Regions from separate parts of the Aquitalea sp. ASV11 genome, predicted to be linked through region 1. Evidence: predicted binding sites of a transcription regulator. Region 1 holds the regulator's gene; each other region holds the start of a gene.
The links. The regulator sigma-54, encoded in region 1, starts transcription at its own class of promoters, with help from an activator protein. The targets are predictions, from matches to a motif close to CTGGCACGCTTCATGCTT.

Region 1 (9,611 bases):
GCGACCACGAAGTCCACCATGTCTTCGATGGTGGACGGGTGCGTATAAAAGCCCGGTGATGGTGGCAGGATCACCACCCCAAGCCTCGCCAGCTTGAGCATGTTTTCCAGATGAATGACGGAGAAAGGTGTTTCCCGTGGTACCAGAATCAGCTTGCGCCCTTCCTTGATGCTGACATCGGCAGCCCGTTCAATCAGGTTGTCGCTCATGCCTTGTGCAATGGCGGCCAGGGTGCCCATGGAGCAGGGACAGACCACCATGGCGTCGGCCGGGTTGGAGCCGGAGGCGACCGGAGCAAACCATTCTTCACGGCCAAATACCGCCAGCTGTCCTTCTGTGGCAGCTGTGCGTTGTTGCAACCATTGGGCAAATTCGGCAGGGCGGGAGGGAAGTTGCAGGTCCATCTCCTGCTTGGCCACGATTTGTGCAGCCTGGGAATAAAGTACCCACACGCGGACGCCTGCACCAATCAGGGTGTCGATCAGCCGCAGGCCATAGGGCAGGCCGGAGGCTCCGGTAAGGGCAACGGTAACGGTTTGGGGTGTTTGCATCTTGTTTCCAGTGGCGGTCCTGCCTGCCGGCGCAGCGGGATGCTGCGAGCCAGGCAGGTGACCGGTCAGGATTCGCGAAACAACTGGCGATGTCGTAACAGGACCTGTTCGGCCGGAAAGGCCTTGGCCAGTTGTTCGGCAATAAAGACAGAGCGATGCTGACCACCGGTACAGCCGATGGCCACAGTGAGATAGCTGCGGTTTTCGCGGCTGAATTCGGGCAACCATTTGAGAATCATGCAGCGGATATCTTCCGCCATTTGAGCGACCAGCGGTTGCCCCGCAAAAAAGTCGACGATGGGTTGGTCGCGGCCGGTAAACGGACGCAAGGCCAGGTCGTAATAGGGATTGGGCAGGCAGCGGACGTCAAACACGAAGTCGGCGTTCAGCGGAACGCCATGCTTGAAGCCGAAGGATTCGAAAATGATGGTGAGCCGACTGCTGTCTGCTTCCACCAACTGCTTGATGGCCGTTTTCAATGCATTGGCTGATAATTCGCTGGTGTCGATGCGAATACCCATTTCCTGCACGCTGGCCAGTAGTTCCTGCTCCAGCTGGATGCATTCCTCCACCGTGGAGCCGCTACCCGACAGTGGATGCCGGCGGCGGGTTTCGGAAAAACGCTTGACCAGGGTTTCCGGCTTGGCCTCGAGAAACAGCAAGCGTACATCCACGGCTTGCTGACGCAGTTTGTCCACCTCGGCAGGCAGTGCGCCCAGCGAAGGGCTGGAGCGGGTGTCCACGCTGATGGCAATCTGCTGGTAGCCATAATCGGCATAAAGCGACATGGCTTCGTGCAGCATGGTGGCTGGCAGGTTGTCCACACAGTAAAAGCCAGAGTCCTCCAGTGCGCGCAGGGCGATGGATTTACCGGAACCGGACAGGCCGCTAATCAATATCAGGCGCATTTTCCTGATCTCTGAGGAAGTTGGTATGGCGTTCGATGAACTCACGGGTACTGTCGATACCACGCAGTTGCAGGATGTAGTTGCGCACAGCCGCTTCAACCAGCACCGCAAGGTTGCGACCTGCCGCAACCGGCAGCACCACCTTGCGCACCGTCACGCCAATGATGTCCTGGGTTTCCGACTGGATGTTCAACCGGTCCAGGGCCTGCATCGCCTGGTCGTTGGCCTTGACCAGGTGAATAATCAGTTTTAGCACCTTTTTCGGACGCACAGCGGTTTCGCCAAAAATGGTACGGATATTCAGGATGCCCAGGCCGCGCACTTCCAGAAAGTCGCGCAGCAGCGGCGGGCAACGGCCTTCCAGGGTTTCCGGGCCGATGCGGTACAGTTCCACCGCATCATCGGCCACCATGCCGTGACCACGGGAAATCAGTTCCAGTGCCAGTTCGCTCTTGCCCATGGCCGAATCGCCCATGATCAGCACGCCGATTTCCAGCACATCCAGAAACACGCCATGCAACACGGTGGAAACTGCCAGTGCGCGCGCCAGATAGATGCGCAGCACATCCATCAGGTAGGGGCTTTCCAGCGGTGTGCTCATCAGCGGCACATTGTGGGTGTGGCAGTAGTCGCGCAGCAGTTTGGGCACTGGCTGGCCATTGGCCACCATCACCACAGACATGGTTTTGTGGAACAGTTGGTCCAGCGCGGTCTTGGCGGCGGATTGTTCCAGCCGGTTGAGGTAGTCCACCTCGGCCAGACCCAGCACTTGCACCCGGTTGGGGTGAATGAAATTCAGGTGGCCGACCAGGGCCAGGGTAGGGCGTTGTTCGTCATTGCCGATGGGGCTGTCCGCGCCGCCGGTGCCTGCTACCCAGGTCAGGTTGAGCTTTTGCTGGTTGTCCTGATACAACCGGCGCACGGTAATGCTAGGCATGGTTGGTATTCCATCCGGTGAGCAGCTGGTACAGATCGGCACGCGAGCTTGCGCTGAGCAGTTGTTCACGCAGCTGTTTGCTGGAGAACAGCTGTGCCAGCTCCGAGAGCACCTGCAAGTGCAGGTCGGTTGCCTGTTCCGGCACCAGCAGGACAAACAGGCTTTGCACCGGCTTGCCATCCGGCGCATCGAAAGGAATCGGGTTCTTCAGGCGAATGAACACGCCTGCCGCTTCCTTGAGCCCTCTGGCACGGCCATGCGGAATGGCCACCCCTTGGCCAAGGCCGGTGGAGCCCAGTTTTTCCCGGGCAAACAAGCAGTCGAAAATTTCACTGCGGGCGATGCCGTGGGTGTTTTCGATAAGGAGGCCCACCTGCTCGAAGACGCGCTTCTTGCTGGCGACATCCAGGTCCGGGAGGATGTGATCCTGTGTCAGGATTTTGCCAATCAGGCTCATAGGAATGGTTGCACGCGGCTACAGAAACTGGCCAATTCTACGTTGCCTTCATCAAAATGAAAAAGGCTCCGAGCAAATAAAAACGGGAACCCGCCGGGTTCCCGCATCGAATACATAATGCTTACAAGCTGGCTTCCGGTTGAACCTGCGGGCTTGCTGCACGGTGTTCGCTTTGTTTTTCCTTGTGCTTGAGTACCTGGCGATCGAGCTTGTCCATCAGCGCGTCGATGGCAGCGTACATGTCGGAGTCGGTGGCCTCTACGTGGATATCCTTGCCGGAAAGGTGAACATTCACTTCCGCCTTCTGTACCAGCTTGTCTACCGACAGGGTGACAGCAACGTCAATCACGTGATCGACATGGCGGGTGATGCGTTCCAGCTTGGTTTCCACGTATTCGCGGATGGCCGGGGTTACTTCGAGGTGGAGACCGGTTACTTTGAGGTTCATACCCTAACTCCTTCTTGTGTTGACTACCCGGTCGGGTCGGCCGGGCGGGCGGATATTCTTCAAGGCGTGAATCACAATGCCTTGCGCAGATTGACCGGCGGTATCTGCATAGCTTCACGATACTTCGCAACGGTGCGTCTTGCAACCTGAATCCCTTGCTTGCCCAGTTCGTCGGCAATGGCGCTGTCCGAAAGTGGCTTGGCCGGGTTTTCACCGTCTATCATGCGGCGGATATGCGCCTTGATGGCCGTTGCCGAGCATTCGCCGCCGCTGTCGGTTTCCAGTGCACTGCCAAAGAAATACTTCAGCTCGAACAGACCACGAGGGCAAAGCAGGTATTTCTGCGTAGTGACGCGTGAGACGGTCGATTCATGCAGGCCTAGTTCGTCTGCGATGTCCCGCAGGATAAGCGGCCGCATGGCGACTTCACCGTGTTCAAAGAACGCTTGCTGTCTTTCGACTATAGCTTCTGACACTTTCAGAATGGTGTCAAATCGTTGCTGGATGTTCTTGACCAGCCATTTGGCTTCTTGCAGCCGGCCAGTCAGTTCGCCTGCGCCTGCCCGGTTTTCCGACAGCATCTGGGCGTATAGCTGGTTGACACGCAAGCGCGGTACCGCGCCGTTATTGAGTTCGGCCACCCAGTGACCACGCCGTTTGCGCACGGTGACATCCGGAATGACATAGTGCACGTCTTCACCGCCAAAGCTGGATGCAGGGTGGGGTGTCAGCCGGGCGATCAGCTGCTGTGCCTGGCGGATGGCTTCGTCATCCACGCCCAGAATGCGCTTCAGGCGGGTGTAATCGCGATTGCCCAGCAGCGTCAGGTGCTCGGCCACAATCTGGCGGGCCAGTGCATGGCCGGGCTCATTGGCGGGCAAACGGGCCAATTGCAGGCCAAGCGACTCTGCCAGGTTGCGCGCGGCAATGCCGGGGGGGTCGAATTGCTGTAACAGGCGCAATCCGACCATCAGTTCATCGGTTTCCAGTTCCAGTTCCAGCGGCAGGTTGCTGGCCAGTTCTTCCAGATCGGTAGTCAGGAAACCGTTGTCGTCCAGTTCTTCAATCAGCAGCTGGACGATGGCCTGGTCGCGGGTGGGCAGGGTCAGTTCACCCAGCTGCGCCAACAGGTGTTCGCGCAGGCTGACCGGGCAGGGGACGTTGAGCATGGGGTCGAATTCATCGTCCCCGTCGTTGCGTCGGCTGCCACTGCCCCAGTCGGTGAGTTCGCCATTGCTGGCGTCCTGGCTGTTGTCACCATCGCTGCTGTCCGACGCCGTGCTGGTGGATTCTTCCTGGGCAGCCGGCGTTTCTGCCTGGCTGCTGTCATGCGAGGGCGGCTCATCGCCGCGTTCCAGCATGGGGTTGTCCAGCAAGAAGCGTTCGACTTCTGCCTGCAGGTCAAGCGTGGACAGCTGCAACAGCTTGATGGACTGTTGCAGTTGCGGCGTGAGGGTGAGTTGCTGGGAGACCCGTAGCTGTAGTGACTGTTTCATGGCTTACAGGTGGAAGTGCTCGCCCAGGTAGACCTGGCGCACTTTCTCGTTGTTGACCAGTTCTTCCGGCTCGCCGGAAGCCAGTACCGAACCATCACTGATGATGTAGGCGCGATCGCAGATGCGCAGGGTTTCACGCACATTGTGGTCGGTAATCAATACGCCAATGCCACGCTGTTGCAGGAAGGTGATGATTTTCTGGATGTCGATGACGGCAATCGGGTCTACCCCGGCAAACGGTTCGTCCAGCAGGATGAAGCGTGGGCGGGTGGCCAGCACGCGGGCAATTTCCACTCGGCGGCGCTCGCCACCGGACAGTGCCAGCGCATTGCTTTCGCGCAGGTGGGCGATATTGAGGTCGTCAAGCAACAGGCTGAGTTCCTGCTCCAGCTTGTCGCCCTTGTAACCGGCAATTTCCAGCACCGCCGTGATGTTTTCTTCCACCGTCATCTTGCGGAAAATGGAAGCTTCCTGCGGCAAATAGCCCAGTCCAAGGCGGGCGCGCTGATGAATGGGCAGGTGGGTGATACTGTTGCCATCCAGCGTGATTTCGCCTTCATCGGCACCGATCAGCCCGACAATCATGTAAAAGCTGGTGGTCTTGCCGGCACCGTTGGGGCCAAGCAGGCCGACCACTTCCCCGCTCTGGATCTGCAGGGCGACGTCCTTCACCACCGTACGTTTTTTGAAGCGTTTTTTCAGGCGCTCCACTTTCAGGATGCTGGGGCCGCTCATTGGGTGTTTCCGTCTGTTTTCTTGCCAGCTGGGCTGTTGTCCCTGGGCTTGGGCTGAATGATGGCTGTCACGCGGCCGCCATTGCTACTGGCACCACTGCTGACTTCATACATTTCGGTTTCGGTGTTGTAGGTAATGACATTGCCGATGACCAGATCACTGCCACGCTTGACGCGGGCATTGCCGGTGAGCACGGCAACGTGGGTGACGGTGTTGTAGTCCAGCTGGTTGGCCTGGCCTTCGATCCATTCGTTCTTGCCGTCCATTTTCTGGCGGAAGTTGACCTGGCGTCCGGTGGCCTGCATGGTCTGGTTACCCTGTTTGTCCTGGGTGACCGTGGCGCGGTCGGCATTGAGCTTGAGTGTGCCCTGGATGATGACGACATTGCCTTGCCATACCGTGACGCCCTTGAGCTGGTCGAGGTTGCCCCGGTCGGCACTGATTTCGATGGGCTTGTCCCGGTCGGCCTTTTCGGCATGGGCGGTCTGGATGGCGCACAGGCCGAGGGCCAGCCAGGCCAGCCGGATGAAGCGGCGGCAGTTATTTTTCATAAGTGGCCTTTGCGTTGGACAGCAGCTGTAATTGTCCAGCCTGCTGTTCGTAAATGAAGCCCACGGCGCTGCCGCTGGACTTGCCATAGTAGAAGTGCGTGAGGGTATCTGCGCGGGCAATGTGCTTGACGGTGTCAATGCGCATATTGCTGCTGACTACGCGGGTTTCCAGTTGCGTGGCGGTGGCCGGCTGGATCAGCGTGACTTTCTTGTCGAACAGTACCTGTTTGGTCTTGCTGTTGTAACGGCCGCTTTCACCAATGGCATGGTAGGCCAGTACGCCATTCTTGTAGCTTTGCAGGTCCGGCGATTCGAAATACGACTCGGTGCGGTCCGGGTATTGCCACATGCGGCTGGCAATCATCTTGTCCTGCAGCATGCCCTTGGGGTCGAAGCGGGTGGCCATCACGCCCTGCGCCACGACTTCAGGCTTGTTCGGGTCCAGCTCGTGCTTGCTGGGCTGCCAGCGTGACACGGCATCCAGCCAGACGGTCAGCAAGCCGGTGATCAGCACCAGCAGGATGGGAAACAGGCGGTGCGAACGGATCATGCTAGATACCGTGCCACGATGGCGTCAAAATTGCCTTGCGCCTGCATGATCAGCTCGGCCAGTTCACGCACTGCGCCCTGACCGCCGGGGAAGCCGGTGACATAGTGCGCATGCTGGCGTACCAGGGTGGGGGCAGCCGGCACGGCCACCGCCAGGCCGACGCGGCGCAGAACCGGCAGGTCGATCAGGTCGTCGCCGATGAAGGCGCATTGTTCCAGCGTGACATCCGCCTGTTGCAGCAACTGATTCAGGGCTTCCTGCTTGTTGTGGATGCCGCCGAAGTAAAAGTCGATGCCCAGCGCCTGTGCGCGGTGTTCCACGCAGCGGTCGGCCCGCCCGGAGATGATGGCCAGCCGTACGCCAGTGGATTGCAACAGCTTGAGGCCCAGGCCGTCCTGCACATAGAAGGACTTGCTCTCTTCTCCCTGGGCATTGTAGTAAATGCGGCCATCGGTCATGACGCCGTCAACGTCCATGATCAGGAGCTTGATCTTGCGGGCTTGTTCGGTAATGGCTTGCATGGGCTTCCTTGTTGCCGGCTAGACGACGCCGGCCTTGAGCAGGTCGTGCATGTGGATGGCGCCGGCCAGCTTGCCGTCGGCATTCACCACCAAGAGGCTGGTGATGCGGCGCTGTTCCATCAGGTGGACGGCCTCGGTGGCCAGCTTGCTGTGCAAGATGGTTTGCGGGGCGGGGCTCATCACCTGGTCGATCAGCAGGTCGTAGATATTGCCGGAGCGTTCCAGCGTGCGGCGCAGGTCCCCATCGGTATAGATACCCTTGATGTCATTGTCCGCCGTGGCAATGGCCACCATGCCCAGGCGCTGGTGCGACATTTCCAGCAAGGCATCTTTCAGCGGCGTGCCGGGCAATACGCGCGGCAGTTCGTCGCCACTGTGCATCAGGTCCTTGACATGGACCAGCAGACGCCTGCCCAGGCTGCCGCCGGGGTGTGACAGGGCAAAGTCTTCCGGGCCGAACTGGCGGGCATCCAGCAGGGTGACTGCCAGGGCATCGCCCAGCGCAATCTGCACCGTAGTGCTGGTGGTGGGGGCCAGGCCCAGCGGGCAGGCTTCTTTTTCCACCTGGGTGTCCAGGAGGATGTCGGCTTCGCGGCCCAGCGAGGATGAGGGGTTGCCGGTCATGCCGATCAGCACCAGCCCCTTGCGCTTGAGCGCGGGCAGCAAGGCAACCACTTCACCGGATTCGCCGGAGTTGGACAGGGCGATGACCACATCCTGTGAGGTAATCATGCCCAGGTCGCCGTGGGCGGCTTCGGCCGGGTGAACAAAAAAGGCCGGGCTGCCGGTGCTGGCCAGCGTGGCGGCGATCTTGCGTCCGACATGGCCGGACTTGCCCATGCCTGTTACCACAATGCGGCCACGGCAGGCCAGAATGGCATCCACGGCACGCAGAAAATCGCCGTTCAGGCGGCCTGACAGGGCCAGAATTGCATCCGCCTCGGTCTGCAGCACTTCACGTGCCAGATCGAGCCGGGAGCTTGTTTGCGCTTTTTCCATAGGGGAAAGTATATCAAAGGTTATAATCGTCGGAGGCAGAAGCTGGTGCATCTTTTGCTTGGCGTGTGATTTTGCCCTGTCATGGCGTCATGCACCTGCCTGCCTTTTTGTTCCTGACCATGCGCTTGCCGGATGGTCGGGGCGCTTGATCATTGCCTTGTGCCGTGCTGCTTGTCATGGCTTTTTCCCGCTTTTTCACAGGAGATGGTTGCGTTCATGCATTCGCTCGCCCCGATTGTGCTGGTTTTGCTGGCTGCCGTGTTGTCCGTTACCTTGTGTCGCAGCTTGCGCGTACCGCCTATGCTGGGCTACCTGGTGGTGGGTTTCCTGGCAGGACCCGGTGTGGCCAGCGTGATTCCCGAGGGCGAGGAAACGCAGTTCCTGGGTGAAATCGGCATCGTGTTCATGATGTTCTCCATCGGGCTGGAGTTCTCGCTGCCCAAGCTGCGGGCCATGCGCCATCTGGTATTCGGCCTTGGCCTGGCACAGGTGGTGGTGACCTTGCTGCTGATTGCCGTGGTGATGGGCTGGCTGACCGGCTCTGCACTGTCCGGCTTTGCCGTGGGTGGCGCGCTGGCCATGTCATCCACCGCCATTGTCAGCAAATTGCTGACCGAGCGGCTGGAGCTGAACCTGCAGCACGGACAACTGGCCATCGGCGTGCTGCTGTTTCAGGACATTGCCGTGGTGCCGCTGCTGATTCTGCTGCCTGCCTTTGCCGGTGGCAGTGAAACCCTGTGGATGGACCTGGGCCTGGCTGCGGTGAAAGTGGTGGCGGTGATGGCCTTGCTGCTGTTTTTCGGCCAGCGCCTGATGCGACCCTGGTTTCATCTGGTGGCCAGACAGCGCTCGGGCGAGCTGTTCATGATCAACGTCTTGCTGATCACCCTTGGGGTGGCCTGGCTGACCGAGCTGTCCGGCCTGTCGCTGGCACTGGGTGCCTTTGTGGCCGGCATGCTGATTTCAGAAACCGAATACCGCTATCAGGTGGAAGAGGACATCAAGCCTTTCCGCGATATCCTGCTGGGCTTTTTCTTTGTCACCGTCGGCATGCGCCTGCAATTGCCCATCCTGTACCAGCGCTTTGGCGAAGTGGCGCTGATGCTGGGCTTGCTGCTGCTGGCCAAGCTGGGCATCGTGTTTGTACTGGGGCGGCTGCTGCGTCACCAGCCCAATCATTCCATGCGTGCTGGCCTCGCCCTGGCGCAGGGCGGTGAGTTCGGCTTTGTGCTGCTGGCCTTGTCCGGTAACCTGGGCCTGATTGCCGAAAGCACCGAGCAGGCCGCCATTGCCGCCATCCTGCTGTCCATGCTGGTGGCACCCTTCATGATCATGCACGGCGAAGCCATCACCCGTCGTCTGGTGAAGCAGGACTGGATGATGCAGGCCTTGAGCCTGCACCACTTGCTGGTGGAAAGCATGGGCAAGTCCGACCATGTGCTGATTTGCGGTTATGGC
Region 2 (9,611 bases), on a different contig from region 1:
ACCGTGACGCCGGAAAGCTACGAAGACTTTATCGACCTGGTGATTCCGGAGCTGCAAAACCGCGGCAGTTACAAGACGGCATACGCCGAAGGCAGCCTGCGCCACAAGCTGTTTGCCGAGGGCGACCGGCTACCGGCGCGCCATGCCGCAGCGGGCTACCGGCCACGCTGACGCGACAAGAAACCAAAACAACATCACACACTCAAGGGAAAATCATGAAACTTCACCAGAAGAAACTGGGCGCGCTGGCGCTGGTCGGCCTGCTGCTGGCGCAAGGCGCGCTGGCGGCGGCATTGAAGATTGGCGTTACACCGGGTGCCTATGCCGACTCGGTGCAAGTGGCGGCACAAGAAGCAAAAAAACAGGGGCTGGAGGTGGAGGTAGTGGAGTTTTCCGACTGGACCACACCCAATGTCGCGCTGGCCAGCAAGGACCTGGACGCCAATTACTTCCAGCATCAGGCGTTTCTCGACAATGTCATCAAGACCCAGGGCTATCATTTCAAGCCGGTAGGCTTGGGCATTCTGGCCAATATCGGCCTGTACTCCAGCCGCATCAAACAGTTTTCCGAACTGAAAACCGGTGCCAAGGTGGCCATTGCCAGCGACCCCATCAATCAGGGCCGTGGCTTGCTGTTGCTGCAAAAAGCCGGGCTGGTGAAGCTGCGCGACGGCGTGGGTGCACGCGGCAAGCTGAGCGATATTGTCAGCAATCCGCGCAAGCTGGAGTTTGTGGAAGTGGAAGGCCCGCAGCTGGTGCGGGTGGTGAATGATGTCGATCTGGCGCAGGGCTATCCGCATTTCATCGTGGCGGCGCATGCGTTTGACCCCGGCAGCGCGCTGATTTTTTCCGGCAAGGACGACGAGCAATATGCACTGCGCTTTGTCGCTCGCGAGGACAATGCCCGTGACCCGCGGCTGTTGAAGTTTGTGCAGATCTACCAGAGCTCCCCGGCAGTGAAGGCGCAGATTCGCAAGTCTTACGCCAACAACGACAAGCTCTACAGCCTGGCCTGGCAAAAATAGCCTGCAGTTGATTCATCCATGACAAGGCATTGCTGCGGCAATGCCTTTTTTGCGTCGCTAGCCCTGGTCTTTCCAAGAAATTTCTTACGATATTTACAGATTTAGTCGTTTTTTAAACAGGAAATAGCTTGCATTAACGCTGTCTGCACAGCTTTAGCATCAGTTTTTTCACTGAAAGCAGGAGCAAGGCGATGCAAGACCAAACATTGCAGGGACAAACCGTGGTGGTGGTGGGCGGCAGTTCCGGGCTGGGACTGGCGGCCGCACAGTCTGCCGTGCAAGCCGGAGCGCAGGTGGTGATTGGCGGGCGTCAGCCTGAGCGCCTGCAGCAGGCGCTGGCCCTGCTGGGACAGTCAGCCACCGGCTGGCCGGTGGATATGCTGGATGCAACATCCATCCAGGCATTCTTTGCCCGCATACCGCAGCTGGACCACCTGTTGGTGACTGCCGCCGTACTGAGCCCGGGGCGGCTGGTGGAGTCGGATCTTGCAGATTTGCAGCGCAATCTGGACAGCCGTTTCTGGGGCAGTGTGCATTGTCTGCGTGCTGCCTTGCCGCGCATGGCAGAGCTGGGGTCCATCACCCTGACTTCCGGCATGGTGGTACAGCGTCCGCAGCCGGGCAAGTCCATGGCGGCGGTGGCGGCTGCGGCGGTGGAAACCCTGGCACACAGTCTGGTGCGCGAGCTGGCGCCGCGCCGCATCAATGTCATCAGCCCCGGCCCCATGGAAACCCCCTTGCTTGCCGCCGCGCTGGGTGATGATGCAGCACGGCTGCAGGCACTGGCGGCCGGCTTGCCGCTGGGGCGGCTGGGGCAGGCAGCCGAATTTGCCGAAGCGGCGCTGTTCCTGATGCACAACCGCAGCATGAACGGCGAAGTGCTGCACCTGCATGGCGGCGCGGCCTGGGCTTGAGTTTTGCCCGGACCGATTGTTTCTAGCGCAACGCGCTGATTTCCCCCAGGCGGATCAGCCGCGCACGGATGATGTTGCGGCTGATGCCCAGCAAACGGGCGGCCTGCACCTGGTTGCGGTGGCAATAGTTATACGCCGCGCGGATGATGGTGCTTTCGATGTCTTCGTACAGATGGCTGCCATTGGTTTCAAACAGGGCCTGCAAGGCCTGCTGCAACTGCTGGTGTCCTTCATCCGCGTCATGGCTGCTGAGGGCCGGGTTTGACGGTGTGCTGTGGCGTTCGTTGCGGCGATTTAGCTGGAGCGAGGACAGCTGCAAGTCTTCGCCGCGCACTACATTCTGTTTGCAGATCAGCAAGGCATGGTGGATGACGTTTTCCAGTTCGCGGATATTGCCCGGCCACGGGTGTTGCAGCAGCTTGCGCTCGGCATCGGCATGCAGGGCGACATCGCCATAGCCCAGGCGCTGGCGGTATTCATCCACAAAATGCCGGGCCAGCGGCAGGATGTCGCCGGGGCGGTCGCGCAGGGCGGGCAGGGCCAGATGGGCCACCCGCAGGCGGTAGAACAGGTCCTCGCGGAAGTGGCCGGCAGCCACCGCTTCTTCCAGCCGCACATTGGTGGCGGCAATCACCCGGACATTGATGGGAATGGGCTTGCGCGAACCCAGCCGCACCACCTCGCGCTCCTGCAGGATGCGCAGCAGCTTCACCTGTATGTTCAGCGGCAAGTCACCGATTTCATCCAGAAACACCGTGCCGCCATTGGCCGCTTCGAACCATCCCGGTTTGGCGGCAAAGGCACCGGTAAATGCGCCTTTTTCATGTCCGAACAGTTCGCTTTCCACCAGTGATTCGGAAAACGCGCCGCAATTGACGGCCACAAAGGGTTGGTCGGCCCGTTGGCTCAGCGCGTGCACATGACGGGCAATCAGCTCCTTGCCGGTGCCGGTTTCGCCGATGATCAGCACATTGGCGTCGCTGGGGGCAATCAGCTGTATCCGGGAAAGCAGGGCGGTGGATTGCGGGTCCTCGAATACCTGTGCCGTGGCGCGGATGGAGGTGGTAAGGCTTTGCCGATTAGGCAGGGTGATCAGGGGCATGGCCGGGCCTTGTGCTGGCTCGGCCCTGCGGGCCGATGCGGGTTTCAGGAATAAAACGTCGGTGTCGGATAGTTGCGAATCAAAGCCCATTCCCCTAACTCCTTTAATTTGTAATCAACCGGATCGTGCAAGGTGTGGGTGCGCAAGTTACGCCAGTGCCGGTCCAGACGCAGTCCGGCATGGGTGGCGCGCGCGCCGGTGACCTCGAACATTTGACAGGCCAGGTTCAGGCCCATCCGGGTGGCGGCCACCTTGGCCGCGGCAATGTGCATGGCCACTTCGCCACGCTCGTCCTGTGTCAGTGCCTCACCCCGTGCCAGTGCGGCCACCATGCTGTTGCCGGCACGGTCGGTGAGGGCGCGCACGCTCTCCAGCCCCACCCAGAACTCGCCGTAATGGCCAAGGATGTAGGGGTCTTCGTGGGTGTGGTCCACCTGTGCCGCCCGCCAGGGGCGCGCCTCGTGCAAGGTGTAGTGCCGGGCTTCCTCGAATGCGCCTTCGGCAATGCCCAGATAGATATTGGTGAGGATCAGCTGCGCCAGCAGTGGCCGCAGGCAGGAGCGTGGCGTGGTGAGCGGGCCGGGATTGTCCAGCACTTCATTGTTTTCAATGCGTACTTTCTCGAAATTCACGCTGCCGCTGTCGGTCTGGCGCTGGCCGATATTGTTCCAGTCCTGCTGCACGCTGATGCCGCTGCGACCGGTGGGAATGGCGGCCACCACCAATTGCCCGCTGTGCTGCTGACGGGCGGAAACGACCAGCATTTGCGAATCCAGCGCGCCGGAGCAAAAGCTTTTCTGCCCGGAAAACTCGTACCAGCCGTCAAAGCGGCGGCTGATGGTGCGCTCATCCAGCGGGTTGAGCGCATTGCCCCAGAACCAGTTTTGCCGGGTGGTGATTTCATGCCAGGGTTGCCATTGTTCCGGCTGGCCGAACAGCTCCACCGTGGCCAGCATCAGGTGATGAAAGGCAAACACATGGGCTACCGAACTGTCGGCCTTGGCAAATTCGCGCACCACCAGCAGGGTTTGCTGCCAGTTGGCACCCAGGCCACCCAGCTCGCTGGCAATGGACAGGCCCAGCAGCCCGCTGGCGCGAATGGCGTCGCGCTCCGCCTTGGGCGTGCCGCCGGCGTGGTCGCGCTCTGCTGCAGTAGCCGCAAACTGGCCAGCCAGCTGCTGCGCCAGCAGCAGGGCCGAGGCTGGAGTGCTGGCAGTGGGCGAGGGTGCCAGCAGGTGGTGGGGCAGGTTCAAGCGTTCATCCTTTTAAACTGTGTGCTGTCTGGCACATTGGCGACAGTTTTAACCGTGCCAATCAGCTGCTGTAAACCAAGGATTTATCAGGAATATATGCAGAATTTGAATTAGCTGTAGATGGCAAGCAATATCCGTTTTTTGAATATTGCTGCTGGTGCAGCACCGTGTTTATTGGCTGCTGTGCACGCAGCAGCGCTGATGAATGAATTGCTGCTGTAGCAGCAATAACTGGCCGGATTCAGCATGAATGAGGCTGAATTGCCTGGCATGCAATCTGCTAATGCTTATCTGGCAAAACCGCACCCGGTTTAATTTCCGCCGCAGGTAATTTCATGCTTATTCATTTATTCAGCAGCAAAAATGTTTCATTTGGCCACCAGCCGTATCGTCAGAGCGGGAGGCAGCATGGCTGATTCATCCATTGCGCCCGACAGCCCGCTGGCCATTGCCCGCGAACTGGCCAGCCGTTTTGCCCGCACAGCCATTGCGCGTGACCAGCAAGGTGGCACCCCAAAGACCGAACGCGATGCATTGCGCGACAGCGGCCTGCTTGGCCTGATCATTCCGCGCGAATTTGGCGGCCTGGGCGAAAGCTGGAGCACTACCTTGCAGATTGTGCGTGAACTGGCACGGGTGGATAGCTCGGTTGCCCATGTGTTTGCCTTCCAGCACTTGCTGTTGGCCACTGCCCAGCTGTTCGGGCGGCCCGACCAATGGCAGCCCTGGTTCGAGCAGACCGTGCGTGAACGCTGGTTCTGGGGCAATGCGCTCAATCCGCTGGATACCCGCACGCTGGCCACGCCGGATGGCGACGGTTATCGCTTTCATGGTGACAAGAGCTTCTGCTCCGGCGCCACCGATTCGGACATGCTGCTGGCTTCGGCCTTGCGCGCCGGGCAGGGTGGTTTGCTGATTGCCGTCATCCCCACCGCTCGGGAAGGCGTGCACATTCATCAGGACTGGGACAATATCGGCCAGCGCCAGACCGATAGCGGCTCTGCCCGTTTCGAGCAGGTGCGGGTGAGGGCGGATGAATTGCTGCTGCAACCCGGCCCGCTATCCACACCACGCGCCTGCCTACGCCCGCTGATTGCGCAGCTGATTCTCACCAATATCTATCTGGGCATTGCCGAAGGGGCGGTGGCCGAAGCCCGGCGCTACACGCTGGAGCAACGCCGCCTGTGGCCCGCCTCGCTGGCGACTACGGCCAGCAAGGACCCTTACACCCTGCTGCATTACGGTGAATTCCAGGCTGCACTGGAAGGTGCGCGTGTGCTGGCCAACCACGCGAGCCACCAGCTGGATGAGGCCTGGCAGCAGGGCGATGCGCTGGATGAGGCAGGCCGCGGCCAGCTGGCCCTGCAGATTGCCGCCGCCAAGGTGCATGCCAGCCGCAGCGGACTGGACCTGACCAGCCGCATTTTCGACGTGACCGGCGCACGCGCCACCAGCGCCGCCCTGCGGCTGGACCGCTTCTGGCGCAATTTGCGCGTGCACAGCCTGCACGACCCGCTGGATTACAAGCTGCAAGAGCTGGGTGACTGGGCACTGAATGGCCAGTACCCGACCCCCTCGTTTTATTCATGAGAACCAAGATGACCCAGAACCTGCAAGCAGTTGAAGACGATTTTGACAGTGTGGAACAAGCCATTGCCGCCATTGCTGCCGGTGGTTTTGCCGTGGTGGTGGACGATACCGACCGTGAAAACGAAGGCGACCTGATCATCGCAGCCGAGAAAATCACCGCCGCGCAGATGGCCTTCCTGGTGCGCTACAGTAGCGGCGTGGTGTGCGTGGCACTGACCGGCGAGCGGCTGGACCAGCTGCAACTGCCGCTGATGGTAAGCAGCAATAATGAATCGCAGCGCACCGCATTCACCGTGACCGTGGACTACCTGCACGGCACCAGTACCGGCATCAGCGCAGCCGACCGCGCCGCCACGCTGCGGGCATTGGCGGACAGCCGTATTCCGGCTGGCGACTTTGCCCGGCCCGGGCATATCTTCCCGCTGCGCTATGCGCCGGGCGGGGTGCTGGCGCGCCCCGGGCACACCGAGGCAGCGCTGGATCTGTCGCGGCTGGCCGGGCTGGCCCCGGCCGGAGTGCTGTGTGAAATCGTCAATGACGATGGCAGCATGGCGCGCCGCCCCGAGCTACTGCGCTTTGCCCGCCAGCATGGCCTGCCCATCATCACCATTGCCGACCTGATTGCCTATCGCGAACGAACCGAAATGGCAGCGCTGACAAGCGCTGCACCAGTCGGAGAGCCGGCCTGATCCAGCCTTGCCGTTCTGCTATCCACACCCGCCATGGCGGGTGTGTTTGTTTGTGCCGGGGGTTTGTGCCTGCTGGAATGGCAGCAGTCGTGCAGCAAGATTGCTGCTGCCGGCTCATCATTCTTGTGGGTGTAATTTTTTCAAGCTGTTGAAATTAAACAGATAAATGGCTGGCATGCTGTTTGCAATGAGATGGTGGATCACTTCGCCATCTTGCTGCCGGTCACTGACTGGCGGCCCACAAGGAAAGCACCATGAGCAGCGCCGTACTGGATATCCCCACTCCTGTTACCACACCGGATGTCGTACCGGTGATCCGTAACGATGCCGAAGCCCTGCAAGTGGCACGCGCACTGGCTCCGCAACTGGCCGAGCAGGCCGCGCTGCGCGACCAGCAACGCAAGCTGCCGTTTGACGAGGTGGAATTGTTCTCGCGCAGCGGCCTGTGGGGCATTACCGTGCCGCGCGCCTTTGGCGGTGCCGAGGTGTCTGCCGTCACGCTGGCCGAGGTGATTGCCATCATTTCGGCGGCAGACCCGTCACTGGGACAGATTCCGCAAAATCATTATTGCCTGGTGGAGGACATCCGGCTGGAAGGCAGCCCGGAGCAGCAGCGTTACTTCTTTGACCTGGTGCTGCGTGGCCAGCGCTATGGCAATGCCTTTTCCGAAGCCGGTGGCAAGACGGTGCTGGACATCCAGACCACCATCCGCCGCGATGGCGACGAGTATGTGCTAAATGGCCGCAAGTTCTACGCCACCGGCGCACTGTACGCGCACTGGGTGCCGGTACTGGCGGTGGATGAAGAAGGCAAGGCCTTGCTGGCCTTTGTCGAGCAAGGCACGCCGGGCCTGACCGTGGTGGATGACTGGAGCGGTTTTGGCCAGCGCACCACGGCCAGTGGCACGGTGATTGCCGAGCAGGTGCGCCTGAAGCCTTTCCAGATTTTCTACACCCACCGTTCCTACGACCGGCCCACCTTTGCCGGGCCATTCGCCCAGATCACCACCGCCGCCATCGACCTGGGCATTGCCCGCGCCGCGCTGGCCGATACCGTGGATTTTGTCCGCCAGCAGGCGCGCCCGTGGATAGATAGCGGGGTAGAGCGGGCGGCGGACGACCCGCTGACCATTGTCACCATTGGTGATCTGCAATACCGGCTGGTGGCAGCAGAGGCGCTGCTGGAGCGGGCGGGCCGCTTTATCGACATTGCCAAGGCCGAGCCGACCGAAGACACGGTGGCCGAGGCAGCCATTGCGGTGGGGCTGGCCAAGATTGCCACCACGGAAATTTCGCTGCTGGCAGCCAGCAAGCTGTTCGAGCTGGGCGGCAGCAAGGCCACGCAGGGCCGCTTCAATTATGACCGCCACTGGCGCAATGCCCGCGTGCACACCCTGCACGACCCGGTGCGCTGGAAGTACCACGCCATCGGCAATTACACGCTGAACGGCATCAAGCCGGCGCGGCATTCCTGGAACTGATCACCGCGCATGCGGCCCGCCTGCTGCGGGCCGCCGGAGCTGCCATGCCCATCCGACATACCGGCTGTTGACCGTACCGCCCCCTTGCCGCATGGCGCTTTTGCGCCGGGGCAGGGTGACGGTGCCGGTGACTTGTCAGCCTACAACAACCATCAAGAGGTGTTTCATGATTCACTCCACCCAAGGCGAGGCGGTGCTGGACAGCCCGGCCGCCCAGACAGAAAGCCAGACCGGCACGCTGCGGCGCAATTACCTGCGCCTGCCCGAGCTGGTGGCGCAGTCCATCGGACTGGTCGGCGTGTCCGGCGGGGTAGGCATTCTGGTGCCGGCCGTATTTGCCACCGCCGGTAACGGCACCTGGCTGGCCTATGCCTTTGCCACCGTGGCGCTGCTGTTCTCCGCCTGGAGCATTACCCTGTTTGCCCGCAGCGCGGCATCGCCCGGTGCGCTGTATGCCTATGCCTCGCAGGGCATTGGCCCCATCTGGGGGGTAATCTGCGGCTGGTCCTTGCTGATTGCCTATGCGGTCGGGGCCGCCGGCATCCTGCAAGGTACGGTGAATACCTTCCTGGTGCTGGCGCGCGAGCTGGGCCTGGTTGCCGCCCATCCGCCACTGGCCGTCAGCCTGTTGCTGACCGTGGTGGTGGCGCTGGCAGCCTGGGCGATTGCCTACCGTGACATCCGGCTGTCCACCCGCTTTACCCTGCTGGTGGAGCTGCTCACCATCCTGCTGATTGCCGTGGTGCTGATTGCCTATCTGCTCAATGGCAGCAGCCATGTCGACCAGTCCCAGATCGCGCTGGAAGGGGTAAAACCCGAGCAATTGCGCCTGGGCATGGTACTGGCCTTCTTCAGCTTTACCGGTTTTGAAAGCGCCACCGTGCTGGGTGCCGAGGCGCAATCGCCGCTGAAGGCCATTCCGCGTGCAGTCATCATCAGCATTGTTGGCCCGGCCTTGCTGTTCATTCTGGCGTCCTATGCGCTGGTGGCGGCTTTCCATGGCCAGCATCCGGGACTGGATCAGGCTGACGGCCCGCTGTCCATCCTGGCGCATCGCCTGGGTCTGGGTGGCTTTGGTCTGATCATTGATGCCGGGGTAGCGCTCAGCTTCTTCGCCGCGTTTTTCTCCTCCATCAATGCTGCCGCCCGCATTGTCTACACCTTTGCCCGGCAGGGCCTGCTGCACGAGGCCACCGGCAAGGCGCATGCCAGCAATGCCACGCCGCATATCGCCGTGACCTTGCTGGTGGTGCTGGCGCTGATCGTGGGGCTGATCTTTACCGCCAATGGCACGGCCTTGCTGGATTCCTACGGCTATCTCAGCTCGGTGGCCACTTATGGCTATCTGCTGGCCTACGTGCTGGTGGCGGTGGGCGCGCCCTTGTATCTGCGCCGTCAGGGCAAGCTCAAGCCGCAGCATGTGCTGATCAGCCTGGTGTCGGTGCTGTTGCTGGCCATTCCGCTGGTGGGCAGTGTCTATCCGCTGCCGACCGGCGTGTATGCCTGGCTGCCTTATGTGTTCCTGGTACTGGTCGGCCTTGGCCTGGCGTGGTTTGT
Region 3 (9,611 bases), on a different contig from region 1:
AAACAGGTCCATCACGAAGATGGTTTGGTGCGGGATGCCCTGACAAATCAGGGTTTGCGTGTCGCACGCAAAGCGTGGGATGACCCGGATTTTGACTGGCAGCAAACGCGAAGCCTGCTGTTTCGGACCACCTGGGACTACTTTGACCGCTATGCAGAATTCCGCCCTTGGCTGAACAAGGTGGCCAAGCAGACTACCCTGTTTAATAGTGCAGCTCTTATCGACTGGAATATCGACAAGCATTACCTGCGCTTCATTGCAGAAAAAGGCATCAATGTCGTGAAGACCCACTACATTGAAAAGGGTGATAAGCACACCCTGGCACAATGCCTGGCGGAGAGTGGCTGGTCAGACGCCATTCTCAAGCCGGTTGTGTCAGGATCGGCACGGCATACTTACCGTCTTGCGCCCGCGAATGCACTGGCACTGGAATGCACTTTTGCTGAACTGGTTCAACAGGAGGCACTGCTGTTACAGCCTTTCCAGCATGCAATTCTGACCGAAGGCGAGATATCGCTGATGGTGATTGATGGTCAGTTCAGCCATGCCATCCGCAAGGTGCCAAAAACTGGCGACTTCCGGGTACAGGATGATCATGGCGGCAGTGTCCATCCACACATGGCCAGCCATGATGAGCAGCAGTTTGCGGAACAGGCGGTTGCCTGCGTTCCGTTTGATGTGCTTTATGCGCGTGTGGATATCGTGCGCGACAATGCCGGTCAGCTAGCCATCATGGAAGTTGAAATGATTGAACCGGAGCTTTTTTTCCGCTATCGACCTGAAGCTGCCGATAGCCTGGCTAGCGGATTAGCACGCCGCCTGGCCGCGCTGTAAAAATAGATTTGTTTTGTACTGAAACCTGCCAGCATGTCTGGCACACCACGTTTGGAAATACCTCGTCATGAATCTGAACCCGCTGATCGCCCTGAGTCCTCTGGATGGCCGTTACGCCGCCCAGGTTGAAGGCTTGCGCAACCTGTTCTCCGAATATGGCCTGATGAAATTCCGTATCAAGGTTGAACTGGAATGGCTGAAAATGCTGGCCGCCGAGCCGGGCATCGAGGAGGTGAAACCTTTCTCCGAAGCGACTATCCGTGAAATCGATGATGTCATTGCCAACTTCACCGTGCAGCATGGTGAAGAGGTGAAGGCAATTGAAGCCCGCACGAACCATGACGTCAAAGCGATCGAATACTGGCTGAAAGAACGCCTCTCCGGCAATGCAGAAGTAATGGCAGCCAGCGAGTTCATTCACTTCGCCTGCACTTCCGAAGACATCAACAACCTGTCGCATGCACTGATGCTGAAGACCGCACGCAATACCGTGGTCTTGCCTGCGCTGGACGAAGTGATTCACAAGCTGCAACAACTGGCGCACGAACTGGCTGACCTGCCCATGATGTGCCGTACCCATGGCCAACCCGCCACGCCGTCCACCATGGGCAAGGAACTGGCCAACACCGTTTACCGCCTGAAGCGCCAACGTGAACAACTGGTGTCGCAGGAAATCCTTGGCAAGATCAACGGTGCCGTTGGCAACTACAATGCGCATCTGGTTGCCTACCCGCAAATCGACTGGGAAAGCCTGTGTGGCCGCTTCGTCTCCGGACTGGGTCTCACCTTCAATCCTTACACCATCCAGATCGAGCCGCATGACTACATGGCCGAGCTGTACCAGGTGGTAGGCCGCATCAATACCATACTGATCGACCTGAATCGCGATATCTGGGGCTACATCTCGCTGGGCTACTTCAAGCAAAAAGTGAAGAAGGACGAAGTAGGCAGCTCGACCATGCCGCACAAGGTCAATCCGATCGACTTCGAAAACTCCGAAGGCAATCTGGGCATGGCCAATGCCATTCTGCAACACCTGGCAGAAAAGTTGCCGGTTTCCCGCTGGCAGCGCGACCTGACCGACTCCACCGTACTGCGCAATATGGGCGTTGGCTTCGGCTATACCATGCTGGGTTTCAAAGCCTGCCTCAAAGGTCTGAACAAGCTGGAAATCAATCCGGCAGCCATTACCGAAGAACTGGGTCGCAGCTGGGAATTGCTGGCCGAACCGATCCAGACTGTAATGCGCCGCTACGGTGTACCCAACCCTTACGAGCAATTGAAAGAGCTGACCCGCGGCAAGGATGGCATTACCCGCGAAACTCTGTCCGCTTTCATCAAGGGGCTGGAAATTCCGGAAGCTGAAAAGGTACGTCTGCTGGAGCTGACTCCGATTGCCTACGTTGGCAAGGCGGCGGAACTGGCAAAACGCATCTGATCATCCCTGACCGGCCAAGCAAACCGCCTTCGATGAAGGCGGTTTTTTATTGCCTATTGTCTTAGGCATGAATCAGAAAAAGAAATGGGCCATCTTCCAAAGAAGACGGCCCGAAAATATGACTCGAGGGAATACGTTCCTGAACAGCAAACTGAACGTAATGGTGTGCTTGCGCACATACAAGAAAAGACCACTCTTGGGAGTGGTCTTTTCTTGAAAACTTGGTTGCGGGGGCAGGATTCGAACCTACGACCTTCGGGTTATGAGCCCGACGAGCTACCAGACTGCTCCACCCCGCGTCAGAGAAATGAATAGTACCTGCTATTTCTCGAAGCGTCAAGCTTTCGTCCGAAAAAAGCAAACGCCTGCGAGTGCAGGCGTCTCCATCGGGACATGCATTACTTGATATTGCTTTCAACCTTGGCTTTGGCAATGACGTCATTGAGCACTTCGATCAGACGCTCCGGAGCCGCCGGTGACAGCGCATACTTGCCATTCACGACAATGGTAGGCGTTCCTTCGATGTTGTAGGCGCGAGTGATCTGGCTGGCGCGTGCAACCTGACTGTTGATACCGAAGGAGTTATAGGTTTGCATGAACTTGGCCAGGTTCACACCAGGCTGTTTCTTCAGCCAGTCATTCAGCACCGAAGGATCGGCCAGGTTGATTTTCTGCTGCATGACGGCGTCAAACACCGGCGCATTCAGTTTCTCCATGTATCCCGTGACATTCAGCGTGGCAAACAGGCGGGCAAAACCTTCCATCGGCTTTTGCCAAACAATCTGCTCGCGACGGAAATCAACATAGGCCGGCTTTTTCTTTTCCCAGGCGGTGATCAGCGGGTCCAGATGAAAACAATGGATGCAGGTGTAGGAGAAAAACTCGATCACCTCAACCTTTTTGGGATTAGCCACCGGCTGCGGCTTGGCCATCAGCACATAATCCTTGCCCAGCTCGGAAGCAGCATTGGCAAAACCACTGACCAGCAACAAGGTCATCAACAACCATTTTTTCATTTTTTGTCCTCTAGACGTTTATTTGAATCACTCTGCCTTGACGACGGCAGCATTGATACCATCCTGCTTCAACTGGGCACGCAGGCGATCGATATCTTCAGGCTTGCTCAATGGGCCGATGCGGACGCGATGGACCATGCCCTTGTCAGGAATCGAAACAGACTGGATTTTGGCTTCAACACCCAGCAAGGCAAGCTTGGCCTTGAGGTTGTCCGCTTCATTTTCATTCTGAAAGGAACCCAGTTGCAGGAAGACCTTTTTGGCTGGTGCGACAGCAGAAGGTTCCCGGTCTTTACCTGCTGCCTTGCCATCGGCAGGGACTGCATCCACCTGACCGGGCAGGATTTTGTAGAAGTCGAAACGCTGTTCATCCTTGGCCGTAGTGGCCGGGGACGTAGCCGGTTTGTTCTTGGCACTTGCCGCAGGAGCCGTGCTTGTGGCCGCCGGCGGCTCTGCGGGCATGGGTGGTGGTACCGGCTGTTCGACTTTCACCGGAGCAGAAGCAGCAGGTGCCGGCTGATTGGCTTGCACATCAGCAATCTTGGTACCCGGCTCCAGAAGTTCAGTCGATGGTGCCGAGCTTGCAGCAGAACCGGCTTTGCGATCCAGTTTTTCCAGATTGGAAAATGGCGTTGCAGAACGATTAAGATACATGGCGAGGCCCACTGCAACGGCAACGCCCACGATAAGGCCGATGACAATGCCCGCTACCAGCCCCCCGCCTCCACTCTTGCGGCCAGGACGTCCTCGCCCGGAAGCGCTGGTACGAGAGGAATTCTTCACATCACGATTTGCCATGTACTACTACCATTTCCATACAATCAATCGGTACATTATCTATTAAAACCAGACGAAAATATATTTACCGAATCACACACCAAAACCACTCCTTCTTAATTGAATGGCTTGCAGCATATGATTCCGTTCCAGTTTCACGCTTCCTTGCAGATCCGCCACCGTACGCCCGATGCGTAATATCCGGTGATAACTTCTGGCCGACAGTCCCAACTTCTCCAAAGCTCCTGCCAGCAAGGCAAGTGCAGCCGGGTTTGCGGCAGCATATTGCTCCAGCGCCAATCCGGAAAGACGGGCATTACTGCATCCCTGGCGCTGTAACTGCACATCACGTGCCTGCTGAACCCGAAGACGCACCAGCTGGCTTGACTCTCCGGCCACCGAACTGGTGAGTTCATCCGCACCTAGTGCCGGAACTTGTACATGCATGTCGATCCGGTCCAGCAACGGGCCCGACAATTTGCCGACATAGCGGGCAATCTGTTCCGGAGTGCACTGGCAGCGACCGGAAGGCTGCCCCTGATACCCGCAAGGACAGGGATTCATGGCGGCAACCAGTTGAAAGTCGGCGGGGAAAATGGCTTGGCGGCTGGCACGCGAAATATGGATTACTTTGGACTCCAAAGGTTCACGCAATACTTCCAATACCTTGCGATCGAATTCAGGCAACTCATCCAGAAACAACACGCCATGATGGGCCAGACTGATTTCACCGGGCCGCGGGTCTGAACCGCCGCCAACCAGGGCAACGGCTGACGCGGTGTGGTGCGGAGCCCTGAATGGTCTTTGGCGCCATTGCTCCAGTAAAAAGCCTCGCGTGCCAAGTGACTGAACCGAGGCGGCCTCCAGCGCTTCTTCCTCATTCATCGTTGGCAGAATGCCCGGCAAACGCGACGCCAGCATGGACTTCCCCGTACCCGGCGGCCCTACCAGCAACAGGCTGTGTCCACCTGCAGCGGCAATCTCCAGGGCATAACGTGCTGCAACCTGGCCTTTGACATCGGCCAAGTCCGGATAAACGGGCCGCGAGTCATTCTGGTTGACGACGATGGGTGAACAGGGCTGGGTGCCATTCAGGTGTGCACAAACTTGCAGCAAGCTATCCACGGCATAAACCTGATCTGCCAGCACCAACGCAGCTTCCTGAGCACAGTCTCGCGGCAACATGAAGGCACGGCCTGCACGACGTGTTTGACATGCCATGGCCAGGGCGCCGCGCACTGCACGCAGCTGGCCACTCAGTGCAAGTTCGCCGGCAAATTCATAGTCTGCAAGATGTGGGCATTGTATCTGGCCGGCGGCAACCAGAATGCCAATAGCAATGGGAAGGTCAAAACGGCCAGAGTCCTTGGGCAGATCAGCCGGTGCCAGATTGACCGTAATGCGACGCGCGGGGAATTCAAAGCCGGAATTGAGAATGGCGGCCCGGACACGGTCCCGGCTTTCCTTCACTTCGGTGTCGGGCAAGCCGACGATGGTGAACTGCGGAAGTCCATTGGCCAGATGGACTTCAACGGCAACTTCCGGGGCATGCAGCCCGGCCAGAGCACGGCTCGCTACTACGGCCAGAGCCATCGTGCTCAGGAATGACCCAACTCAGCCTGGGCTTCGGTCCTGGCCTGGGCTTCCTCAGGGAAAACCTGGGCTTCAAGCTTGGCCAGGCGGGCTTCCAGTGCAGTCAGTTTTTCACGGGTACGGATCAGTACTTCCTGTTGCACATCGAATTCTTCGCGGGTCACCAGATCCATGCGGGAGAAAGTGGATGCCATCATGGCCTTGATGTTCTTCTCGATATCCTTGGCCGGACTGGCTGCGATGGTATCGCTGATCTTGCTGCTGATTTCTTCAAAAATCTTCTGACTCAACATCTTGGTGCTCCTTTGCAGGTAATCGATAGTCCGCTTCGAGTGTAGCAAAATCCATTCGGCGCTGCAGCGCAGCGAGCAGCGCACCAATTGAGTGCAGAGACTCAATAATAGATGCTCCGCCTTGGTGCTGACAGCCATTAATGCTCAGCAATTACAGATTTAATCGCGGAAAACACTTAGGTAACAGCAAGATAATAAGCTGGCACGGTTTATGCAGTAGTGTTCCTCAGTAACGCAAGCAACTAACCGGGTCCACCGAAAAGGAGTGAACATGAAACTGGTCACCGCCGTGATCAAGCCCTTCAAGCTTGATGAAGTACGTGAAGCGCTATCCGCCATTGGCGTGCAAGGCATTACCGTCACGGAAGTCAAAGGATTTGGCCGTCAGAAAGGTCATACCGAGCTGTATCGTGGCGCTGAATATGTCGTGGACTTCCTGCCCAAGGTCAAACTGGAAATTGCCATTGATGACAGTCTGCTGGACCAGGTTGTCGAGGCCATCGAAAAATCGGCACGTACCGGCAAGATTGGTGATGGCAAGATTTTCGTCTTCGATCTTGAACAAATCGTGCGGATCCGGACCGGGGAAACCGGTACCGACGCGGTTTAAGTCACGCTATAGCCATACAGGGGAAATCACATGAAGAAGAAACTTGCTGCCTTGGGTACCGGCCTGTTGTCACTGGCCCTGCCCGTTCTGGCTGATGCACCGGCAGGTCCGGCCATGGCTGACTTCAAGGTCATCAACTCCGGCGACACAGCCTGGATGCTGACCTCCACCGCACTGGTGCTGTTCATGACCATTCCGGGCCTGGCCCTGTTCTACGGCGGCATGGTCCGCAAAAAGAACGTGCTGTCCACCCTGATGCAAAGCTTTGCCATTACCGCACTGGTCACCGTACTGTGGGCCGTCGTTGGCTACAGCCTGGCCTTTACCGTCGGTAACCCCTATCTGGGTGACCTGAGCCGTGTCTTCCTGGATGGCATGGACTACATTGCCGACACCAAGAAAGTGGCGGTGCACCCGGCTGCCGGCACCATCCCGGAATCGGTGTTCATGATGTTCCAGATGACCTTTGCCATCATTACCCCGGCACTGATCACCGGCGCATTTGCTGAACGGATGAAATTCTCTGCCCTGCTGATCTTTACCGCGCTGTGGTCCTTGCTGGTTTATGTGCCGGTTGCCCACTGGGTATGGGGTCCGGGCGGCTGGATGAGTGGCCAGGGCGTGCTGGACTTTGCTGGCGGCACCGTAGTTCACATCAACGCTGGTATTGCCGGCCTGATCTGTGCCCTGGTGATGGGCAAGCGTGTGGGTTTTGGCAAGGAAGCCATGCCGCCGCATAACCTGATCCTGACCCTGATTGGCGCTTCCATGCTGTGGGTAGGCTGGTTCGGCTTCAATGCCGGCTCTGCAGGTGCTGCTGATGGTCGTGCCGGCATGGCCATGGTGACCACCCAGGTTGCCACCGGTCTGGCTGCACTGGCCTGGACTTTTGCTGAATGGATTCACAAGAAAAAGCCGTCGGTACTGGGCATTGCTTCCGGTGCTGTAGCTGGTCTGGTTGCCATCACCCCTGCAGCTGGTTTCGTGGATGTGAAAGGTGCCCTGATTATTGGTGCAGTGGCTGGCGTGGTTTGTTTCTGGGGTGCAACTGGCCTGAAACACATGCTGGGCTACGATGACTCGCTGGATGCCTTCGGTGTACACGGTGTTGGCGGTATCGTTGGCGCGCTGCTGACCGGTGTGTTTGCGGTGAAGAGCATTGGTGGTTCCGAAGGTAGTCTGGCTACCCAGGCTATCGGTGTGGGTGTGACCGTGGTGTACTGCGCCATCATCACCTTCATCCTGCTGAAAATCATTGATGTGGTTGTTGGTCTGCGTGTGGCTGAAGATGAAGAACGCGAAGGTCTGGATGTGGTTCTGCACGGCGAGCGTGTGGAGTAAGCAGCCAACACCATCAACAAGTTGTGGTAAGGGACTTCGGGGCGCTTCGGCGCCCTTTTTTTCTGCCCAAGTTAAACTGACATGAAAAAAGCACCGAATGAATCGGTGCTTTTTTGATCCTGCAACAACAGCTAACTGGTCTGGTTTACAGACCAGCGTCAGCGCGCAGCGCTTCCACCTTGTCGGTACGTTCCCAGGTGAATTCCGGCTCTTCGCGGCCGAAGTGGCCGTAAGCCGCGGTCTTGCCGTAGATCGGGCGCAGCAGGTCCAGCATCTGGATGATGCCTTTCGGGCGCAGGTCGAAGTGCTTCTTCACCAGCTCCACGATCTTTTCGTTCGGGATCTTGTTGGTGCCGAAGGTATCCACCGCAATCGAGGTCGGCTCGGCCACGCCGATGGCGTAGGAAACCTGGATCTGGCACTGACGGGCAAGGCCGGCGGCCACGATGTTTTTGGCCACGTAGCGGCCGGCATAGGCTGCCGAGCGGTCTACCTTGGACGGGTCCTTGCCGGAGAAGGCACCACCACCGTGCGGTGCTGCACCGCCATAGGTGTCAACGATGATCTTGCGACCGGTCAGGCCGCAGTCGCCCATCGGGCCGCCAATGACGAAGCGACCGGTCGGGTTGACCAGATACTTGGTTTCGGCAGTCAGCATTTCCGGCGGCAGTACCGGCTTGATGATGTCTTCGATGACGGCTTCGGTCAGGGTCTTGTGGTCGATTTCGGGGCTATGCTGGGTGGACAGCACCACGGTGTCGATGCGCTTGGGCAGGCCGGTTTCACCATCGTAGACGCAGGTGATCTGGCTCTTGGCGTCCGGGCGCAGCCACGGCAGGCGGCCGTCCTTGCGCAGTTCGGCCTGGCGCTGCACCAGACGGTGGGCGTAATAGATGGGGAAAGGCATCAGCGTCGGGGTTTCGTCGCAGGCATAACCGAACATCAGGCCCTGGTCGCCAGCGCCCTGGTTCAGGTCCAGGCCTTCGCCTTCGTTCACGCCCTGGGCGATGTCTTGCGATTGCTTGTCGTAGCAGGCCATCACGGCGCAGCCGTGGTAGTCGAAACCCAGCTCGGAGTTGTCGTAACCGATGCGCTTGATGGTCTCGCGTGCAATCTTGATGTAGTCGACATTGGCCGAGGTGGTGATTTCACCAGCCAGTACCACCAGGCCGGTGTTGACCAGGGTTTCGGCTGCTACGCGAGCGTATTTGTCTTCGCGCAGGATGGCATCGAGGATGGCATCGGAGATTTGGTCGGCTACTTTGTCCGGATGGCCTTCCGATACCGATTCCGACGTAAACAGATATTCGCTCATTTGTTTGTTGATTCCCGAATAAAGCAAAACAGTGTGATGATAAAATAGGCCGCTTTACGATCACCACTGACTAAACCATGTCCAAGCTGGTCCAACTCGTGTTGTCCTTGCTGGCGCGTTTGCCGCTGTCGTGGCTGCAATGTCTCGGCACCATTCTGGGGCGGCTTACTTACCTTTCATCCCCCCGCTACGCAGAGCGGATGAGAAGTAATCTGGCGTCGAGTAAAATCTGTGAAAATTATCAGGTTTTACAAGGACTAGTCAAACAATCCGCACTGGAAACCGGTAAAGGTGCACTGGAATTGTCAATAGCCTGGTGCCGGGAGCCGGAAAACATTGCCGCACTGGTAAAAGCCTGTCATGGCTGGGAGCATGTTGAGCGCGCCTTGCAAGC

Region 2: JHD62_RS09010 (acyl-CoA dehydrogenase family protein) is a predicted target of sigma-54. The motif match lies at 4,560-4,577, and genes of this name have one in related genera.
Region 3: glnK (P-II family nitrogen regulator) is a predicted target of sigma-54. The motif match lies at 6,151-6,168, and genes of this name have one in related genera.

What each region holds. Positions count from the first base shown of each region.
Region 1 covers NZ_JAELUD010000019.1:19,025-28,635, reverse strand. Annotated here, with positions in the region: gene JHD62_RS08555 (flavin prenyltransferase UbiX) at 1-551, opposite strand, end outside; gene rapZ (RNase adapter RapZ) at 617-1,459, opposite strand; gene hprK (HPr(Ser) kinase/phosphatase) at 1,440-2,396, opposite strand; gene ptsN (PTS IIA-like nitrogen regulatory protein PtsN) at 2,389-2,853, opposite strand; gene hpf (ribosome hibernation-promoting factor, HPF/YfiA family) at 2,975-3,301, opposite strand; gene JHD62_RS08530 (RNA polymerase factor sigma-54) at 3,373-4,797, opposite strand; gene lptB (LPS export ABC transporter ATP-binding protein) at 4,801-5,532, opposite strand; gene lptA (lipopolysaccharide transport periplasmic protein LptA) at 5,529-6,083, opposite strand; gene lptC (LPS export ABC transporter periplasmic protein LptC) at 6,073-6,633, opposite strand; gene JHD62_RS08510 (HAD family hydrolase) at 6,630-7,154, opposite strand; gene JHD62_RS08505 (KpsF/GutQ family sugar-phosphate isomerase) at 7,173-8,153, opposite strand; gene JHD62_RS08500 (cation:proton antiporter) at 8,370-9,611, shown strand, end outside.
Region 2 covers NZ_JAELUD010000021.1:2,323-11,933, forward strand. Annotated here, with positions in the region: gene JHD62_RS08985 (LLM class flavin-dependent oxidoreductase) at 1-171, shown strand, start outside; gene JHD62_RS08990 (MetQ/NlpA family ABC transporter substrate-binding protein) at 216-1,025, shown strand; gene JHD62_RS08995 (SDR family oxidoreductase) at 1,217-1,939, shown strand; gene JHD62_RS09000 (sigma-54-dependent Fis family transcriptional regulator) at 1,962-3,131, opposite strand; gene JHD62_RS09005 (acyl-CoA dehydrogenase family protein) at 3,086-4,294, opposite strand; gene JHD62_RS09010 (acyl-CoA dehydrogenase family protein) at 4,703-5,884, shown strand; gene ribB (3,4-dihydroxy-2-butanone-4-phosphate synthase) at 5,893-6,573, shown strand; gene JHD62_RS09020 (SfnB family sulfur acquisition oxidoreductase) at 6,828-8,054, shown strand; gene JHD62_RS09025 (APC family permease) at 8,221-9,611, shown strand, end outside.
Region 3 covers NZ_JAELUD010000038.1:17,361-26,971, reverse strand. Annotated here, with positions in the region: gene JHD62_RS13055 (RimK family alpha-L-glutamate ligase) at 1-834, shown strand, start outside; gene purB (adenylosuccinate lyase) at 902-2,272, shown strand; tRNA gene JHD62_RS13045 (tRNA-Met) at 2,495-2,571, opposite strand; gene JHD62_RS13040 (thiol:disulfide interchange protein DsbA/DsbL) at 2,671-3,288, opposite strand; gene JHD62_RS13035 (SPOR domain-containing protein) at 3,316-4,086, opposite strand; gene JHD62_RS13030 (YifB family Mg chelatase-like AAA ATPase) at 4,159-5,658, opposite strand; gene JHD62_RS13025 (accessory factor UbiK family protein) at 5,664-5,951, opposite strand; gene glnK (P-II family nitrogen regulator) at 6,223-6,561, shown strand; gene JHD62_RS13015 (ammonium transporter) at 6,592-7,902, shown strand; gene metK (methionine adenosyltransferase) at 8,048-9,217, opposite strand; gene JHD62_RS13005 (lysophospholipid acyltransferase family protein) at 9,295-9,611, shown strand, end outside.